3 regions of the Afipia sp. MLSD5-FHT05B12 genome follow, and region 3 is predicted to be linked to each of the others. Evidence: predicted binding sites of a transcription regulator. Region 3 holds the regulator's gene; each other region holds the start of a gene.

Region 1 (6,762 bases), on a different contig from region 3:
CGCGGCGTCACATCGATCGCTCGGCGAGGCGGACGTTGTGTCCGGCGCTGACCACGAGCGCGGCTGCGTCGCGCGGGCTGAAGGTGCGCGACTGCACGAAGATCCGGTAATCCGCGCCAGCGGTCCGCGACAGGTAGATCAGCGGCTCCGACGCGGAGGCATGATCGGAGATGCTGACAAACATCGTGTTGCGGGTGACGGTGCAGCTGTCGGTCTCGGCGGTCTGCACGTCGTCGATCACCGTGAAGTCCGCCATGTCCGCGCTGTCGACGATCTGAACCCGCACAGTGGCCACTTCCGGATCGTCGGTGAAGCCGACGTGAAGCGGATTTTGCCATGGAGCGGTTGCGATCTGCATCGATGCGCGGCCCAGCGCGATGCAGGGACTTGCGCTCGGGATCAGTTCGCCGCCGGCAACCACGCCGGCCAGCAGCAACGGAATGGTCGAGGCCAGGATCTTCACACGCAACATCGGACGCCACTCACAACACAGTTTACCGCCAATGCCGCCACGACAGGGCGGCTTATGGTTTTTGAAGTGTAAAGAGAGATCGTTACTGAAGGGTTTGCGGGGATGAAATGAGGCCCTGAAAGCGCACGACTGCTCAATATGAGCTGAGAAGATCGACCTTGGCGTTGGCAAGCACGAGGCGCCGGGCAAGCAAGGCGGACAGATTGCGCGCTATGTGCAGCCCGATGGTCGGAAACAGCATTCCGTAATCGACCAGTTCATCCAGCGGCACTTCAAGGCACTGCACCAGGGTGTCCGCCCAGACATCCGCTGTCCGCTCGCGGTTGATCAGCGCCATCTCGCCGAACTCCATGCCCGGCCCGAGCGAGGCGAGGCGCACTCCGCTCGGGAGTTTGACGCTGACCATGCCGCGTTGAATGAAGAAGATCGAATTGGCAGGCTCGCCCGCGCCAATGATTTTGGCGCCTGCCTGATAGTGACGCGTGGTCGAGAATTTGACCAGGGTGTCGACTTCCTCCGTGGTCAGGTTGGCGAGCAGCGCCTGCTCGCTGAGATGCGTGGTCTCCGTCGTGTTGGTGAATCCGCCATATCTGTAGATCACCTGATCCTCGGCCCATTCGATCGCGTTATCCAGCGATGCGAACCGCCGGACCTTCTGGGTCTCGGCCGAAGCATAGATCGCCTTCAGGACCTCGGACTCCGGTTCGAACCCGGTCAGGATCACCGTGACATCGATGCTTGCGAGAATCGTGAGGTTCTCTCCCAACAGCCGGATGCCGGCCGCGGTGACGTCCGGCACGCGCCGGAAATCCAGAATGAGCAGCGGCGCATTCGGCAATGTGCTGGAGAGCCGGCGGGTGATGTAGTCGATCGCGGCGAAGTTGAGCGCGCCGACCAGCTCGATGATCCGGATGTCGTCGTGCCGCTCCTCGAGGATCTGCTGCTCATGCGGCTGACGGCTGCGGCGGGATGATACGCTGGAAATATCATAGTCGGCGATAATGCAGGCGCGGACATCCGCGCTGCGATTGAACATGTGAAGATTGAATCGTTCCGACAGGGCTTCGCAGACCTTCAGGCCGCGCACGCTGTTGCCGTGGCTGTCGAGACGCGGAGAGAACGTGCCCAGCCCGATCTGCGAAGGGAGCGCCGCGACAATACCGCCGCCCACACCGCTCTTTGCGGGGATGCCGACGCGGTAGATCCATTCGCCGGCATAGTCGTACATGCCGGAACTCGTCATCACGGACAGGACGCTTGCAACGGTACGCGGCGCGATCACCTGATCTCCGGTGACGGGGTTGATGCCTCTGTTGGCGAGCGTCGCCGCCATCACTGCCAGATCGCGCGCAGTCACCAGCACGGCGCACTGGCGGAAGTAAGTGTCGAGAACGGCGTCCACGTCGCGCTCAACGACAGCGTAGTTGTGCAGCAGCCATGCGATGGCACGGTTTCGGTTGCCGGTCGCGCGCTCGGATGAATAGACCGATTCATCGACGGCGAGGTCGCGGCCGGCAAAGCGCCCCAGCGTTTGCCGGATGCGCTCAAAGGCATTAGCGCCTTCGACCCGGTAGATCAGGCCGGAGCAGGCGATGGCTCCAGCGTTCACCATCGGGTTGAACGGCTTGTTGTCGAGCGTGAGACGGATGGAATTGAAGGCTTCGCCGCTGGGCTCGACCCCGATCGCCGCGCCGACACACTCCGGTCCAAGCAGATCGAGCGCCAGCGCGAACACGAAGGCCTTCGACACCGACTGGATCGTGAAAGGCACCGCGCTGTCGCCGACTTCGTAGACGTACCCGTCAATGGTGGCGACGGCGACGCCGAAATGCTCCGGATTCGCCCGGGTCAGTTCGGGAATATAGTCAGCCAGCGCGCCGGAACTGTCGCCTTTGAACTCTTCATGGCAGCTGGCGAGAAACTGCTGAAGCGGAGGCTTCGTGCCGTAGCCATTCTGTCTTGCTGAGTTGTCGCTGCTGATCGAACGAGTTGGTATGGCGTCCACGGATTTGTCCTTGTTTGCCGCGATTCAAAGCAATCCCCGTGCCATGATTGGGAATTTTTGGCGCGCAGGAGGATGGCATCGCTGCCATACGCGAGAAAAAGGGAGATGGTCCGGATTTCGTGATTGGTTGAGCGAGGCCGCGATTGCGAAGATATGGCTACGCCGCGCGGCGCAAATCTTCCGCCAGCGCGCGGTAGGACAGCGCTTCGGCGAGATGAAGCCGTCCAATGGCGTCAGCGCCGTCGAGATCCGCGAGGGTGCGCGCCACCCGCAACACGCGATGATAGCCGCGCGCCGACAGGCGCATGGTTTCAGCGGCGTCGCGCAACAGCTTCTGCCCTTGCGCATCGGGCTGCGCGATCTCTTCCAGAACCGCGGCCGGTGCTTCCGCATTGGTGCGAATGTGCGGCAGGCCCAAAGCCGCATAGCGCGCGATCTGAACGGCGCGAGCCGCGGCGACGCGCGCGGCGACTTCGGCGGAGCCCTCCGCCGGTGCAGGCAGGATCAGATCGGAGGCCGTGACTGCCGGCACTTCGATCCGCAGATCGATACGGTCCATCAGCGGACCGGAAATGCGGCCCTGATAATCCGCCGTGCAGCGGTCGATGCGTCCGCGCTTGCACGCATAGCCGGGCTCGTAAGCATGTCCGCAGCGGCAGGGATTCATCGCGGCCACCAGCATGAAGCGCGCCGGATAGGTGACACGATGGTTCGCGCGCGACACCGCGACCTCGCCGTTCTCCAGCGGCTGACGCAGCGAATCCAGTACGCGCGCATCGAACTCCGGCAATTCATCGAGGAACAGCACGCCGTGATGCGCCAGCGAAATCTCCCCAGGTCTGGCGCGCATGCCGCCGCCGGTCAGCGCGGCCATGCTCGCGGAGTGATGCGGCGCGCGAAACGGACGCCGCGCTGTCAAAGCGCCGCCTTCGATTTCGCCCGCGACGGATGCGATCATTGAAATCTCGAGCAGTTCGGACGGCGACAGCGGCGGCAGGATTGACGGCAGCCGCGCCGCGAGCATGGACTTGCCCGCGCCGGGCGAGCCGATCATCAGGAGGTGATGCCCGCCGGCGGCGGCGATCTCCAGCGCGCGCTTGGCGCTTTCCTGGCCCTTGATATCGCGCAGGTCGAGCAATGCGGTCTGCCGTTCGGTGATCTTCGGTTCGGGCCGTGACAGAACCTGTGTGCCCTTGAAGTGATTGGCGATCTGAATCAGCGACGCCGCCGCGACGATCTGAATCTCGGGACTGGCCCATGCCGCTTCCGCGCCGCAGGCCGCGGGACAGATCAGCCCCTCGTCGCGCGCGTTGGCGCCGATGGCTGCGGGAAGCACGCCGGCGACCGGCGCAATCGAGCCATCGAGTCTCAGTTCGCCGAGCACCGTAAATCCGCTCAGCGCATCGGGCGGGATCGCGCCGATCGCGGCCATCAGCCCGAGGGCAATGGGGAGATCGTAATGACTGCCTTCCTTGGGCAGGTCGGCAGGCGCGAGATTGACGGTGATTCGCCGGGCGGGCAGCGCGAGGCCCGAGGCGATCAGGGCGGAGCGCACCCGTTCGCGGGCCTCGGAGACCGCCTTGTCCGGCAGGCCGACGATGGTGAAGGCGGGCAATCCCGGCGCGACCTGAACCTGCACGTCCACCGCGCGGGCTTCGATGCCTTCAAATGCCACCGTGGAAACGCGTTGAACCATTGCGCCCTCGCCCCCACCGCAACCCTAGCAGGAACCTTTCCGAGCGCAAGAACATTCAGGGAACAAGGGCGGGGACCCACGGCCGCGCAACGGGACGGCGACAGCGTATAGATAGACACATATTGTAATTTATACTTATATTATACTTAGATTTATATGTAATTGAGAGGTATTTTATCCTTAACCAAGTATTAATACGATTCTTTACTTGCTCCTGGTTCCGTTTACCTTGTTTCCATCGCCGGAAATCGAGGAACAAGAAAATGCCCCGCCCGCGCCGCCGAACTCCGTGTCGGCCGTCCCTTCTGCTGCCGTCGGCGGCTTTCCTTGCATATGCCCTGCTTGTCGCGCCCGAGGCCCGACCCGATCCGGCCGATGGTCTGTTCGCGCAATCCGTCCCCGCGAGGAAGGACAGCGCAAAGGTCCTGAGACATGAGAGGGCCGCGAGCTGTCCTCAGCCGTCGCCAGCGGCGGAATCCCTCGATCCACCGACGACAGCCGCTTTGGCCGAGATCAAGACATTTCGCGCGGGCGATCATTTCAGGGAAGACTTTACATCGCGGGCGGAGGTCAGGATCACGTGGCTGGGCGCAACATTCCTGCGCCGCTTTGCCGCCAAAATCGAAGACGCGGCGGGGGCAGGCGTGCTTCAGTCCCACATACTGCACGCGCCCGCCCCCGACAGCTGGATCATCGACGAGCTTGGGGATGAGCATGAGACCCGGCTGGCCGACCTGTGGTGCCTGCTGAAGATCCAGGCGGGAGGGGAATCCGGAATTCTCCTGGTCAATGCCAGGCCGAATGTTTTCTACATGCGCGACGTGTCAGGCGAACTCGGTGCCGTCGATATCGTTTGGGGTGGCGCGGGCTGGGAGATCGGAGCGAGCGCGATCAACGGCGATCGTGTCTGGCCCGCCGGCATCCGGGTGCTGTCGCGCTGAAGTTCGCAGATGGAGCGCCTTTGGCAGCGGAGATGAAGCCGCCGCCAAAGGACGTGAGCAAGTCTCAGAGATTCATGATCATCGGCTCGGGGATGTAGCGGAAGCCGTCGCCCGCCTTCACCACATGGCCGTAGCCCGGCCACGGGAAGTGATAGGACATCACCGCCGTCTTGTTGGCCGCGATCGTGTCCAGCAGTTTGACCCGCGTCGCCGCTGCCATCTTGGGATCGGAATCGTAGGCGAACTCCATCTTCGGCCGCTCCAGCAGCAACACCTGATGGTGGGTGAGGTCGCCGAGGAAGGCGAACGACTTTCCACCCGACTGGATCATGAAGATGTGGTGGCCGAAGGTGTGGCCGGGCGCGGCGATCGCCGTGATGCCCGGCAGGAATTCCTGTCCGTCCTTGAAGAACACGATGCGGTCGCGCACCGGCATCAGGTTCTTGCGGGCGTGGACGATGAAATCCTTGAGCGGCCCGTCCATCTTCTTCTCGTCGGTCCAGAACTCGAGATCCGTCTGGCTGATGTAGACCTGCGCGTTCGGAAACAGCGGCTTGCCGCCTTCATCGACGATGCCGCCGATATGGTCGATATGCGCGTGCGAGCAAACGATCGCATCGACATCTTCCGGCTTGAGGCCGGCTTCGGTGATGCTTTTCTGCAGACGCCCCGTGGTCGGCCCGAACAGTTTCGATGTGCCCATGCCGGTGTCGAACAGCACCACGCGCTCGCCGAAATTCACGATCGGCGCGTTCTGTTCGAGAATGACGTTGCTGGGGCTGAGGAAATTATCGCTCAGCATCTTCTGCACGTCCTCCTTCGGGACGCCGAGGAATGTGCCGGATGGATCGCCGAGCGGCAGCGGTCCGTCGGACACCACCGTGACTTCGGCCTCGCCGAGCTTGAAGCGATGATAGTAGGGAGCCTGCGTGCCGAGCTTCGGCGCGCGCGCCATGGCGCCGCTGCTTATCATCGTTGCGCCAAGACTTGCGCCAAGTCCGGCGCCAAGAGCAAGGAGAGATCGTCGCGAAACATCGATCGTCATGCATTCCTCCATTGAATTTTGTTGTTGTCGCTTGCCGTCGCGGTTCCGATTATGCGGTCCGTTTCCGTTCGCTGGCAAGGACGGGCATATGCAGGCACGCACGCGTGACGTCACGCAGCTGTCATTGCGGCTTCAAGCCAGGATGCCTTGAAAGTCAGGCGGGCTGATTGACGCCGTTGGCGTCGCTGCGCGGAACCAGCGTCGCGTCCCTGTCGTCGAGCTTCGGCGAAATGCGAAGGCCGAACACATGCGGAAAACGCATGATCTCGACGTTGAAATCCGCGGTGGTCACCGGCGTCGCCGCGGCGGCGGATTTCGGAGCATAGAGCCGGCCCCAGATGTCGACTCCGGCGAATTGCGGCAGCTGAGTCAGGCGCAGGTTGCCGACGGTGCCGTCGAATCTCAGCAAATGGCGCGCGCGGTCGTTCATCATCAGGACCCAGCCGTCGATGGCGTGCCCGGCATCATTGGTGATGGGGCAGGCGATGATCATCGCGTCCGGCGCGGTGCGGAACAGATGATCGTAGATCTCGGTCTGATGGTTGATCAGCTCGGAGTAGACCACAAGAATAACGGCGCCATCGGCGACCTTGATCGGCAGGA
Region 2 (6,762 bases), on a different contig from region 3:
GCTTCCGCCACGGCGTCGAGTACCTTCCATGACAGGCGCGGGGCCTCGATCCGCCATCCGCCGCCGACACCATGATGTTCGCTCTCGCCGAGGAAATGATCTTCGAGTTTCTTGAAGGCGGGAAGCACATCGTCCCAGCCCCAGCCGGTCAATCCGAGCTGCCGCCAGTGGTCGTAATCCGCTGCCTGTCCGCGCATCGAGATCATGGCGTTGATCGCCGACGATCCGCCGATCACCTTGCCGCGCGGATAAGCCAGTGCGCGGCCGTTGAGGCCGGCTTCCGGTTCAGTCTTGAACATCCAGTCGGAGCGGGGATTGCCGATGGCGAACAGGTAACCGACCGGGATGTGAAACCAGATCCAGTTGTCCCTGCCGCCGGCCTCCAGGATCAGCACACGCTTGCGGGGATCGGCCGAGAGGCGGTTGGCGACGATGCAGCCGGCGGTGCCGGCGCCGACGACGATATAGTCGAAATCCCCCTCAAGACGTTTCGCCATTCCCTGTCCTGCGTTTCTCTAGCCAAATTGAAGACTTTTCTTCTTATGGCCCCGGCCGGGGTTCGCTGTACAGTAGGGTTCCGCGCAAGTCCTGTTTGCGCGGATGTTGGGTCCCCTGCGGGCTCATGCTAGCTTTTGCCGTCTTGATCCTGTGAGGTTTACCGCCGTGCCCATCCTCAACCGTGTCGCCGATCTGCAACCCGAAATCATGGGCTGGCGCCGCGATCTCCATGCGCATCCGGAGCTGATGTACGATGTGCATCGCACCGCGGCCTTCGTTGCCGACCGTCTGCGGGAATTCGGTTGCGATGAGGTCGCGACCGGTCTTGGACGTACCGGCGTGGTCGGCGTTATCAAGGGGCGAAAATCGGTCAATGGCGGCGATCTGAAGGCGATCGGGCTGCGGGCGGACATGGATGCGCTGCCGATCGAGGAAGAAACCGGCGTGGCCTATCGCTCGACGGTCCCGGGCAAGATGCACGCCTGCGGTCACGACGGCCACACCGCGATGCTGCTCGGCGCGGCGCGCTATCTCGCGGAGACGCGAAATTTCGCGGGCGATGCCGTGATGATTTTTCAGCCCGCCGAAGAGGGAGGCGCGGGCGCCGAGGCCATGATCAAGGACGGTCTGATGGACCGTTTCAGGATCGAGCAGGTCTACGGCATGCACAACTCGCCGGGCATGCCGATCGGGACGTTTGCGACGCGCGTTGGACCTGCGATGGCGGCGACGGATCATATCAATATCCATATCGAAGGCCTGGGCGGCCATGCCGCGCGTCCGCACAAGAGCATCGACTCGGTGCTGGTCGGCGCGCAGCTCATTACCGCCTTGCAATCGATCGTCTCCCGCAGCGTCGATCCGCTGGATGCCGCGGTAATTTCGATCTGCGAGTTCCATGCCGGCAACGCCCGCAATGTCATTCCGCAGACCGCGGAATTGTTCGGCACTGCGCGGACGCTGACGCCCGAGGTGCGCGATCTGATCGAGCAGCGGGTGCGCGAGGTCGTCAACGGGGTCGCGCAGCTCTCGGGCGCGAAGATCACGCTCGATTACGAGCGCAGTTACCCGGTGCTGGTCAATCACGCCGCCGAGACCGGGATCGCCGCGCGGGTCGCCGCCGATGTCGCGGGCGAGGGCAATGTCAGTTCCGAGATTCCGCCGGTCATGGGCGCCGAAGACTTCGCCTATATGCTGGAAGCGCGGCCGGGCGCCTTCATCTTTATCGGCAACGGCGACAGCGCGGGGCTGCACCATCCTGCCTACAATTTTAACGACGATGCCATCGTCTACGGCTCGTCATACTGGATCAAGCTGGTGGAATCCCAACTCGCGGGCTGACCAGGCGGCGAAGGCGGAAACCGTTTTATGCCGTTTACGCCGCAGGAACGAAGCGCATCACCTCGCGTTGAAAGACGGGAAACATCCCGTCACCGTAAAACCGAGTGAGGACGCCATGGTCGCTGCAAAAGAAAAAGACCTCAATGATCTGTTCCTTGATACCCTCAAGGACATCTATTTCGCCGAGAAACACATTCTGAAGGCGCTGCCGAAGATGGCCAAGGCCGCGCACTCCGACAAGCTGCGCGCCGCCTTCGAGAGGCATGAGAGTGAGACGGAAGGCCATGTGGAAAAGCTCGAGAAGATTTTCGACCTGCTCGACAAGCCAGCGCGCAGCAAGACCTGCGATGCCATCGTCGGCATTCTCGACGAGGGCAAGGAAATCATGGCCGAGTACAAGGGAACCGAGGCGCTCGACGCCGGACTACTGGCGGCGGCTCAGGCGGTCGAACACTACGAAATCGCGCGCTACGGAACCCTGAAGGCATGGGCGACCAAGCTCGGCATGACGGAAGCGGTACGGCTGCTTGATGAAACGCTCCAGCAGGAACACAAGGCCGATGAGGCCTTGACGATGCTTGCCCTTGGCACGGTGAATTCCGAGGCGCTGGCGGCGTGATATGTCACTGCAAATCAGCGCAACAGTCCGGCAAGATCTGGATTGCTGCGCTCCTTGCGATTGATTTATGACCCGTGGAATGCCGGGTTACTGCTTCCAGGCGGCCTTTCCATTTCAAACATCCGGTCCTGAGTGACCTCGACGTAGTCGCCGCCGCGGCCTGCGCGAAGAATTGGATTCGGGAGAGCCGTTTGATAAACGCCGTCCTTGATGAGCGACTTGTCGATATAAACGGCAACCACTTCGCCAAGGATCAGCCATCCCTGCACCGGATCGCCGGTATGGGTCTTGAACTGAACGACATCGGTGACCTTGCATTCCATCGCGGCGCGACTTTCCGCGACGCGTGGAACGTTCACGAAGCGGCTTGGTGCCTTGGTTAGTCCGGCGACTTCGAATTCATCGACGCCTCGCGCAAGTGGCGACGACGTTACGTTCATCTGGTCGCCAAGATCCTTGCTCACCAGATTCCAGACAAATTCCCTGGTCTCAGAGACATTCTGAACGGTGTCCTTCCACGAGATCGACGCAAAGCCGAGAATGGGCGGGTCATAGTTGAATGCATTGAAGAAGCTGTACGGCGCGAGATTGATTTCGCCCTTTGGTGTTCGCGACGAAATCCAGCCGATCGGCCGCGGAGCAATAATGGCGTTGAAGGGGTTATGCCGAAGTCCATGTCCTTTCGCTGGCTCGTAAACATGCATGTCGTGCAAATCCATTCGTCCGCTCCACGGGTAAGCCACCAACGCGGATGCGCACGCGGCAAGATCGATCATATGATATAAGTTCGAAAATAGAACTTAAATTGAGCGATTGGTAAAACCGCTCTGCGCGGCCATGGAAGGGGCGCTTGCTTATGAGTTCGGCGGATCGATCCCCGCACGTTTAGGACGATCCGGTATCTCATTCTTTCTGCTCAGGAAAAGTGGCCCTCAAAGTCTGATTGACTCCTCGGCCCCTCTTAGCTTTATATTAGAACATATCATGAACAAATAAGCCCGTCACTCGTTCAACCCGCGGCGACGGACCCAAAAACTCCAGGAGCGGCGCATGACCAGCGCGCGCATGAACACACTTGCGTCCCTGCGGGGGACCATTGGCCGCCTCGAGGGCGAGAGCGATGGGCTTGCGCGCGTGACGCTGGGCCATACGGATGCGGACGCCGTGTTGCAGGGCGGGCTGGTGCGCGGCGCGTTGCATGAGGTGTTCGCCGAGGGTGGCCGTCATGGCGCGGCGGCGACGGGTTTTATCGCGGGCCTTGCGCATCGCCTCGCGGGGCAGCGGCCGCTGATGTGGGTGCGGCAGGATTTCACGGAACTTGAATCCGGTGCGCTCTCGATGAGCGGCCTCAATGAGCTCGGGCTCGATCCGCGTCTCCTGGTGACGGTCCGGGCTGCGGATGCCGAGACGGCGCTGCGCGCGGCAGCCGATGCGATTGCCTGCGATGCGTTGGGTGCCGTGGTGCTGGATGTCTGGGGCGAGGTGCGTGCGCTCGATCTGGTCGCGAGCCGCAGGCTGACGCTGGCCGCGCGCGCCTCGAATGTCACGTGTCTGGTACTGCGCACGGCGGCCACGCCATCGGCCAGTACGGCGGAGACGCGGTGGGTGGTGCGTCCAGCATCTTCATCTTCCGCAATGGAGGCATGGGGCGCGCCGATGCTCGATGTACAACTTGTTCGCAATCGTCACGGCCAGACCGGACAATGGATCATGGAGTGGAAATGTGATGAGGGCCTCTTCCGTGAAGGCGCGGCGTCTTCTCAGCCTGTGGCTGCCGTGCCTGCCGACAGATCGCTTGAAGCGTCAGCTTTCGGGACAAGACGCCGCGCCGGATGATACGCGTCCGTGCGTCGTTGTCGCCAAGCTGAACAATGCGCTGCAAATTTCCGCGTTGAACGATGCCGCTGCTGGCATCGGCCTTGAGATCGGACTGCCGCTGGCGAACGCGCGCGCGGTCTGTCCCGATGTGGAGGTGTTCGACGCCGACGAGGCAGCGGATGCGAAACTGCTGGAAGCCATCGCCGATTGGTGCGACCGCTTTACGCCGCTGGTGGCGCTCGATCCGCCTCACGGGTTGCTGCTCGATATCAGCGGTTGCGCGCATCTGTTCGGCGGCGAGGCCGCGATGTTGCGTAACGTCTGCGCATCGCTGGCGCGGCAAGGTTTTATCATCAACGCGGCGATTGCCGGCACGCCGGTCTGCGCGCGCACGGTGGCGCGCGCGGCGCGAAGCTGCATCGTTCCCGATGGAGAGGAAGCCCATGCCGTCAGTTCACTCCCGGTATTCGCGCTCGGCGCTGACGATGCCATCACGCGAGGCCTGCGCCGCGCTGGTCTGAAAACGATTGGCGATGTGGCGGCGCGTGCGCCGCACGAACTTGCCGCACGCTTCGGCGCCGCGTTCGTGAACTTGTTGCAGCAGGCATTAGGGCAAGCCGATGCGCCGATTTCGCCGCGAAAGCCGCTGCCGGATTTCATGGTGGAGAAGCGTTTCCCCGAACCGGTCGCGACCGGCAACGTGATCGCGGCGATCCTCTCCGCTCTGGCGCAGATGCTGGTCGCGGCGATGGACAAGCAGGGTAAGGGTGCGCGGCGGCTGGAGGCGAGTTTCTTCCGCACTGACGGCGCGGTGCGGACCATCACAGTGGAGACCGGACAGCCCGTTAGCAGGGTCAACGTGGTCGATCGCCTGTTTCGCGAAAGGCTGGATGCGCTGGCCGATCCACTCGATCCCGGTTTCGGGTTCGATCTGATCCGGTTGTCCGCCAGCCGTGTTGAGATCGTCGTGCAGGAGCAGCGCGATTTCGATACCCGCGCGCAGGACAATGACGAGGTGGCGGCGCTGATCGACCGCATCGCCGCTCGTATCGGCGGCAAGCGTGTCGTGGTGCATCTGCCGCAGGACACGCATATTCCCGAACGCGCAGCGATCGCCGCGTCTGCGCAGCAGTATCTTGCCGCCGCCGCTGTTGCAGAATGGCCCGCGTGCGTCGAATCCGAGCCGCCGCTGCGTCCGCTGCGGCTGTTCGAGCGGCCGGAAGAAATCAAGGTCGCTGCGGCCGCCGTCCCTGACGGGCCGCCGCCCCGGTTTACATGGCGCCGCGCTACGCATGCCGTGGTGCGGGTGGAGGGGCCTGAGCGCATCGCCATGGAGTGGTGGAGACACAAGGATGAAGCGCTGACGCGTGATTATTTCCGCGTCGAGGATGCGGAAGGAATGCGCTTCTGGATCTACCGCGATGGTCTTTACGGCAGCGAACTTGTCACCGAAGAGGGCGAAGCGGTTCCTCCCAAATGGTTCGTGCATGGGCTGTTCGCATGAAAGTCACCGACTATGCGGAAATCGGGATCACGACGAATTTCTCGTTCCTGCGCGGCGGTTCGCAGCCGCAGGAATATGTGCATCAGGCCAGCGAGTTTCGCATTCCAGCCATCGGCATTGCCGACCGCAACACGCTGGCCGGCGTTGTACGCGCTTACAAGGAACTCGAGAACCCTGATGTCAAATTCAAACCCAGGCTGCTGATAGGCGCACGCCTTGTCTTCATGGACGGGACGCCGGACATCCTGATCTATCCGCGCGATCGCGCCGCCTATGGCCGACTGTGCCAGTTGCTGACGCGCGGCAAGCTCAAGGCAGAGAAGGGCGAGTGTCATCTCACGCTCGACGACCTTCTGGATTTTGCAGAAGGACAGTTGCTGGTCCTGTCGCTGCCGCATCGTTTTGAAGCCGCGACGGCTCTGAAGGTTCTCGATCAATTGAAGCGCAGCCGCGCCGTCGGCGCAAAAGATGTCTGGCTCGCGGCGAGCCTGCTGTATCGTGGCGATGACAGGCGGCGTCTTGGCAGGCTTCAGCGTTTGGCGGCGGCGGCCCGCGTACCGCTGCTGGCGATCAATGAGGTGCTTTACCATCATCCCGCGCGACGGTTGTTGCAGGATGTCCTGACCTGTATCCGGGAAAAAACGACGATCATGCGTGCCGGCAGGCGGCTCGAAGCCAATGCCGAGCGGCATCTGAAACCCGGCTTCGAGATGGCGCGGCTATTTCGCGATCTGCCGGGCGCGATTGCGGAAACCATGCGCTTCGCCGATCGCATCACCTTCACGCTCGACGAACTGAAATATCAGTATCCGGATGAGCCTGTCCCGCCGGGCAAGACCGCACAACAGCACCTTGAAGACCTGACGTGGGCAGGCGTGGTGAAATATTTCCCCGGCGGAATCGATGAAAAACTGGATGGGACTCTCAAGAAAGAACTGCGGCTGATCGAGAAGCTCGGATATGCGCATTACTTCCTGACGGT
Region 3 (6,762 bases):
TCATCCCATTCGATACCGAGCCATTTCAGCCCGTCGAGGATGGCCTCGATGGCGGCGTCGGTTGAACGCTCGCGGTCGGTATCCTCAATCCTCAGCAGCATCTTGCCGCCGCGCTTGCGCGCATACAGCCAGTTGAACAGCGCGGTGCGCGCGCCGCCGATATGGAGGAAGCCGGTCGGGGACGGCGCAAAGCGGGTAACGACAGTTTCAGTCATTTCAGGCGGTTCGATCGATCTCTGGAGCGGTTATCGGCGGGCGTTTATCACAACAAATGCACACTGTCTCAGCACGAATTACAGGGAATTAAGACGCTTCCCGGTGCCCGGACGCGGGCCTCGCCAGCGTAAAACCCCGGTCCGGCGGGCGCCGGGCAGCCCTTGGCGCGGCCTCCCGGATTTGGCACATAGGGCCAATGTCCTGAATCCGAAGTTCGCCTCATTTCGCGGCATCTTCCGTAGCGAACGTCGGATTCAAAAGGACATTGGAATTTATGATTCCAGGGTGGCTTCTGTTCGCAAGTCCGCAAAGGACGTGCTGCGAAATGATGCGGACTTGCGAACCGCCACACTGGCTTGAAAGGGTACCAATGACTGACGAATCGCCTTCGGCCGCGGGCCGCGACTTCATCCGCGATATTGTTGCCGAGGACCTGGCTTCGGGGCGGGAGAAAGGCGTGGTGACCCGCTTTCCGCCAGAGCCCAACGGGTACCTGCATCTTGGCCATGCCAAATCGATCTGCCTGAACTTCGGCATCGCCGAGGAGTTCGGCGGGCGCTGCCATCTGCGGTTCGACGACACCAATCCGACCAAGGAAGAACAGGAATATATCAACGCGATTGAACGCGATGTGCGCTGGCTCGGCTTCGACTGGGGCGAGCATCTTCATTTTGCATCGGACTATTTCGAGCAGCTCTATGCCTGGGCGCAGCATCTGATCCGCGCCGGCAAGGCCTATGTCGACGACCAGACGCAGGAGGAGATCCGGCTGACTCGCGGAACCCTGACCGAGCCCGGACAGAACAGCCCGTTCCGCGACCGCCCGGTGGAGGAAAATCTCGACCTGTTCACCCGCATGCGCGCGGGTGAATTCCCGAACGGCGCGCGCGTGCTGCGTGCGAAAATCGATATGACATCGGGCAACATCAATCTGCGCGATCCGGTGCTGTATCGCATTCTGCACGCGCATCATCCGCGCACGGGCGACGCGTGGAGCATCTATCCGAGCTACGATTTCGCGCACGGCCAGTCCGACGCGATCGAGCACATCACGCATTCGATCTGCACGCTGGAATTCGAGGATCACCGTCCGCTCTACGATTGGTGTCTTGAAAACCTGCCGGTGCCGTCGCGTCCGCATCAGTATGAGTTTGCCCGGCTCAACGTGACCTACACGCTGCTGTCCAAGCGCGTGCTCACCGAGCTTGTGCGCGGCGGTCACGTGTCCGGCTGGGACGACCCGCGCATGCCGACACTTGCGGGTTTGCAGCGGCGCGGCATTCCGGCGGAAGCACTGCGCGAATTCGTCAAACGCATAGGCGTTGCCAAATCCAACAGCACCGTCGATCTCGGCATGTTCGATTTCGTGGTGCGCGAGGTGCTGAACAAGACCGCGCCGCGGCGCATGGCCGTACTCAATCCGCTCAAGGTGGTGATCGAGAACTATCCCGAAGGGCAGAGTGAGGCGCTCGAAGCCGTCAACCATCCCGATGACCCGTCGCAGGGAACACGGCAGATTCCGTTCGGCCGCGAACTCTACATCGAACGCGACGATTTCATGGAGGAGCCGCCGAAGAAGTTCTTCCGCATGGCGCCGGGCCGCGAAGTGCGGCTGCGCTACGGCTATTTCATCACCTGCCGCGATGTCATCAAGAACGCGGCGGGGGAGGTCGTTGAACTGCGCTGCACCTACGATCCGGCAACCAAAGGCGGCAACGCGCCTGATGGACGCAAGGTGAAGGCGACGATCCACTGGGTGAGCGCGGCGGAAGCGGTGCCGGCGGAAGTGCGGCTTTACAATCTGCTGTTCACGACACCGCAGCCGGAGGCTGCGAACTTCGCCGCGCAGATCAATCCGCAGTCGCTCGAAACCGTCACCGGGATGCTGGAGCCCGCGCTGGCGAGCGACAACTTCGATGGCGCGATGCAGTTCGAGCGGCAGGGATACTTCTGCCGTGACAAGGACTCGGCGCCGGGCAAACTGGTCTTCAACCGCACCGTCGGATTGCGCGATACCTGGGCCAAGGTCTCGGCCGGGGGCTGATAGCAAGAGTCTTGCATATTCCGTATCCGTTCCGCTGTTCAGCCTGATCGCTTCCGCTAGCATCACCGAAGCGATGCCGGAGCGGCGCGATGGCGGGCGGGGGCGAGGACCGGGAGCGATCCCAAGAGAGATCCCAAGGCCGGGCGGGGCGTGCCATCGGCCGAGCTGTTGCTTGGCCGCCGCGCAGCGCCGTGCGCGCCGGGATCCCAGATATCACCGACGGTCTAGCGGCGTTTCTGACCGGGAAGCTCCGGAACTGGGTCGCCGCGGAAGCCGGACCGGGCCGGTTGCTGCCATGGGTGCCGGTCGCGTTCGGCGCGGGGATTGCGATCTATTTCGCGGCAGACCGCGAGCCTGTCGCATCGGTTACCGCTGCGACGGCATTTGCGCTCTGTGCCGCGGCATTCGTCGCGCGGCGCAGCCGCGTCTTTCCCTTGATGGTGATGCTGGCCGCGCTGGCGGCAGGATTCGCGGCAGCCACGCTGAAGACCGCGCGTGTCGCCCATGGCGTGCTGGCGCGCCCGATGTTCTCGGTGACGATGAAGGGTTTCGTCGAGACCCGTGACGAGCGCGAACGCACTGACCGCTTCGTACTGCGGGTCGAGGAGATGGAGTCTCCGCGTGGCGGGATCAAGCTCGAGCGTGTGCGGCTGTCGGTTAAAAAGGGGACCGCGCCTGCGGTCGGCAGCTTCGTCGAACTGAAGGCGCGGCTGTTGCCGCCGCTCTCGCCGCTGCGTCCGGGAAGCTACGACTTCGGACGCGACATGTACTTTCAGGGCATCGGGGCGTCAGGATTCGCGATGGGGGCGATCAAGACCGTCGAGGCTCCGCGCGGTGGCGGCACGTATCTGCGTTATGCCGCCACGATGCAGGGCATGCGCGATGCCATCGACGCGCGGATTCGCAGCGTAGTCAGCGGAGACAACCGCGCCATTGCGACGGCGCTGCTGACGGGGCGGCGCGACGCGATTTCCGCGCCGGTCAACGATGCGATGTTCATTTCCGGGCTTGGCCACGTGCTGTCGATCTCCGGCTATCACATGGCGGTGGTGGCAGGCGTGGTGTTTTTCGCGGTGCGCGCGCTGCTTGCGCTGTTTCCCGCGCTCACCGTGACGTTTCCGATCAAGAAATGGTCGGCGGTCGCGGCGCTGCTCGCCGCGGCGTTCTATCTGTTGCTGTCGGGCGCGGAGGTCGCCACGCAGCGCTCGTTCTTCATGACGGCAGTGGTGCTGATCGCGGTGATGGTCGACCGGCGCGCGATTACGTTTCGCACACTCGCGGTCGCGGCGATGATCGTGCTGCTGATCGCACCGGAAGCATTGGTCCACCCGAGTTTCCAGATGTCGTTCGCTGCGACGCTGGGTCTCGTGACGCTGATCCAGATAGGCATGCCGAACCTGTTCGCCTCGCCCGACAACTCGCGGGTGGCGCGCGCGGCGCTGTGGGGTGGGCGTGAGATCATCATGCTGGCGCTGGCGTCGCTGGTGGCCGGATTCGCGACCATGCCGTATGCGGCGTTTCATTTTCATCGCGTGACGCCTTATGGCGTGCTGGCCAATCTCGCGGCGATGCCGGTGGTCTCGGTGCTGGTGATGCCGGCTGGACTTCTCGGACTGCTCGCTATGCCGTTTGGCTTCGACGGCGTGTTCTGGCGGCTGATGGATGTCGGCATCGGCTGGATGGTTGCGGTGTCGCAGTGGGTCGCGGCGCTGCCCGGCGCCATCGGCCAGATCGCAGCCTTCGGCACCGGCCCATTGGCTTTGATGAGCGCGGGCATCATTGCGCTCGGTTTGTTGCGGACGCCATTGCGATGGGCGGGAGCAGGGCTCATTGCATTCGCAACGATCTGGGCGCTGACCACGCCGCAGCCGGATATCCTTGTGGCAGGAGACGGTCACACCGTCGCCGTGCGAGGGAAGGACGGCAAGCTGCGTCTGATGCGCACCGGAAAGGATGTGTTCCTGTCGCGCGAATGGCTCTCAGCCGACGCTGACATGCGCAAGGCAACCGACGCGTCGCTGACCGATGGCGTCTCGTGCGACGCATCCGGATGCGTGGTGCAGGCTGCGGATGGATCGACCGTTGCGCTGACCCTGAAACCGGAAGGATTCATGGACGACTGCGCGCGGGCTGCCGTCATCGTGACGCTGCGGCAGCCGCCGGCTGACTGCGCGGCCATGGTGCTGGATCAGGAGATGCTTGGCAGGCGAGGGACGCTTGCCTTACGCAAAACCACCGAGGGTCACGCGATCACAGCCAACCGTCCGCGCGGCGTGGATCGTCCGTGGTCGCCGGCGAATGTGGAGAATGAGCTTGAAGCACCCGCTGGCCGGCCAAACCGTCCGGCGCAGCCCGTTGATGCCACACCGGCGGAAAGCGATCTCCGGCCGGATGATTGATTTTGAGACGAACTCAGTATTTGCGAACAAGCCCGATCAGCTTGCCCTGAATCCGCACACGGTTGGGCGGCAGGATACGAACCTCGTAGGCCGCGTTGGCAGGCTCCAGCGCGATGGACGCGCCGCGTCGCCGGAAGCGCTTCAAGGTGGCTTCTTCCTCGTCGATCAGCGCGACCACGATGTCGCCGGTGTCGGCGGTCTCGTTGCGCTGGATCAGCACGGTGTCGCCGTCGAGAATGCCGGCTTCCACCATGGAGTCGCCACGCACCTCAAGGGCGTAATGTTCGCCGGACCCGAGCATGTCGGGCGGCACGTTGATGGTGTGGCTGCGGGTCTGCAACGCTTCGATCGGCGTACCTGCCGCGATCCGGCCCATGACCGGCACGGAGACCGGGAAGCTGGCATCTTCGTCGGGACCGCCGGAAGTGTTCGTGCGGACCTTTCCGAGGTTGCCTTCGATGACGCTCGGAGTGAAGCCGCGGCGGGCGCCGCCTGGATTGACGCCGAGTTCGGGAAGTTTGATGACCTCGATCGCGCGGGCGCGATTGGCGAGCCTGCGGATGAAGCCGCGCTCTTCAAGCGCGGTGATGAGCCGGTGGATGCCGGATTTCGACCGCAGGTCCAGCGCATCCTTCATTTCGTCGAAGGAGGGTGGAACACCAGCTTCCTTGAGCCGCTCGTTGATGAAGCGCAGAAGCTCGTACTGTTTGCGTGTCAGCATCTGAATAGGTCCCCGATCCCTAGAAGCTCGAGTTTGAGCCGAAGCCGCGCCTCTCTGGATCCCCACTGCGAAAGAATGGAAGGGGACACTCAGGAGTTGCGAGTCACTCGAAACAAATCATGAACGAACACTATCTGTTCCATATGTGTTCCGCAACCCCTTAATTTCACGTCAACGAACGGCGATTGGAAACGCGATTGTCAGTTTGGCAGCCGGAGGATCGTGCAGGGCGAGCCGGCAGGAGCGGCTGGGGCATGCGGCGGCCGGACGATCAGCGCGTTGGCCGCGGCGAGATTCGCAACCAGCGAACTGTCCTGGGCGCCCACCGAGGTGGCGACGGGCATGCCGTCGCCGCCGGGTGCGAGCCGCGCCCGCAGGTAGTCCTGCCGCTTGTCGTTGGCGGGCAGTTCGCGCCCAAGCAGGGCATGTTCGAGCGGATGGTCGACCATCGTTCGCCCCGAGAGGGAACGGATCAGCGGTACCAGAAACAGGAAGGCGCAGACGTAAGACGACACCGGATTTCCCGGCAGACCGAGTACACGCATCGCCCCCAGCCGCCCGTTCATCATCGGCTTGCCGGGACGGAGCGCAATCTTCCAGAAGGCCATGTCGAAGCCCTCGGCTTTCAGCGCGGCCTGAACCAGATCGTGGTCGCCGACCGACGCGCCGCCAGTGGTGATGAGGACATCCGCGCCGAGATCGCGGGCGCGCCGAATCCCGCCGGAGGTGTCTTCGAGCGTGTCGCGCGCGATGCCGAGTTCAGCCACATCGGCGCCTTCGCTGCGCGCCAGCGCCGCCAGTGCGAAGACGTTGCTGTGGACGATCTGTCCGGGGCCGGGCGTCGTGCCCGGAGGAACCAGTTCGTCGCCGGTGGCGAGGATTGCGATTTTCGGACGGCGATGCACCGGCAATCGTGGATGGTTCATGGCGGCCGCCAGCGCCAGCGCGCGGTCATTGAGCAGGGTGCCGCGCGGTAACAGCACGTCGCCTTCGCGGAAATCGATGCCGGCGGGGCGGATGTTTCTTCCCGTCGTGATGGTCTCGTTGACGATCACAATGTCGCCGTCGCGTGTGGTGTCTTCCTGAATGACGACGGCATCCACACCGCCGGGAATGACACCGCCGGTGAAGATGCGCGCGGCTTGTCCGGCGCCGATGGTTTGATTGAAGGGCCGGCCGGCGGCGACTTCGCCGATCACCTTCAGCCGTGCCCCCGGCGCGGCATCCGCTGCGCGGACCGCGTATCCATCCATCGCCGACAGCGCGACGGGCGGCTGGGTGCGGAGCGCCGCGACGTCGCGGGACAGCGTGCGATGAAAGGCGTCGTTGAGTTCGACCGTTTCCTCGGGAAGGGCGCCGGCGTCCTTGAGGACGGCGGCATA

What was found. Region 3 encodes LexA, which represses DNA repair genes until DNA is damaged. Its sites were predicted from a motif close to TGTTCNNNNTGTGTTCNG; they were not measured.
Region 1: AC1Q6J_RS07225 (YifB family Mg chelatase-like AAA ATPase) is a predicted target of LexA. The motif match lies at 4,221-4,238, and genes of this name have one in related genera.
Region 2: AC1Q6J_RS09940 (ImuA family protein) is a predicted target of LexA. The motif match lies at 3,432-3,449, and genes of this name have one in related genera.

The regions. Positions count from the first base shown of each region.
Region 1 is NZ_JBXAFS010000004.1:28,030-34,791, forward strand. It holds gene AC1Q6J_RS07215 (hypothetical protein) at 8-472, opposite strand; gene glsA (glutaminase A) at 606-2,477, opposite strand; gene AC1Q6J_RS07225 (YifB family Mg chelatase-like AAA ATPase) at 2,635-4,173, opposite strand; gene AC1Q6J_RS07230 (hypothetical protein) at 4,677-5,114, shown strand; gene AC1Q6J_RS07235 (MBL fold metallo-hydrolase) at 5,179-6,159, opposite strand; gene AC1Q6J_RS07240 (hypothetical protein) at 6,314-6,762, opposite strand, start outside.
Region 2 is NZ_JBXAFS010000005.1:208,593-215,354, reverse strand. It holds gene AC1Q6J_RS09960 (GMC family oxidoreductase) at 1-497, opposite strand, end outside; gene AC1Q6J_RS09955 (M20 aminoacylase family protein) at 664-1,839, shown strand; gene AC1Q6J_RS09950 (YciE/YciF ferroxidase family protein) at 1,955-2,458, shown strand; gene AC1Q6J_RS09945 (flavin reductase family protein) at 2,524-3,177, opposite strand; gene AC1Q6J_RS09940 (ImuA family protein) at 3,509-4,294, shown strand; gene AC1Q6J_RS09935 (Y-family DNA polymerase) at 4,185-5,780, shown strand; gene AC1Q6J_RS09930 (error-prone DNA polymerase) at 5,777-6,762, shown strand, end outside.
Region 3 is NZ_JBXAFS010000006.1:181,320-188,081, forward strand. It holds gene gltX (glutamate--tRNA ligase) at 1-215, opposite strand, end outside; gene AC1Q6J_RS11080 (glutamine--tRNA ligase/YqeY domain fusion protein) at 587-2,260, shown strand; gene AC1Q6J_RS11085 (ComEC/Rec2 family competence protein) at 2,350-4,659, shown strand; gene lexA (transcriptional repressor LexA) at 4,673-5,380, opposite strand; gene AC1Q6J_RS11095 (molybdopterin molybdotransferase MoeA) at 5,581-6,762, opposite strand, start outside.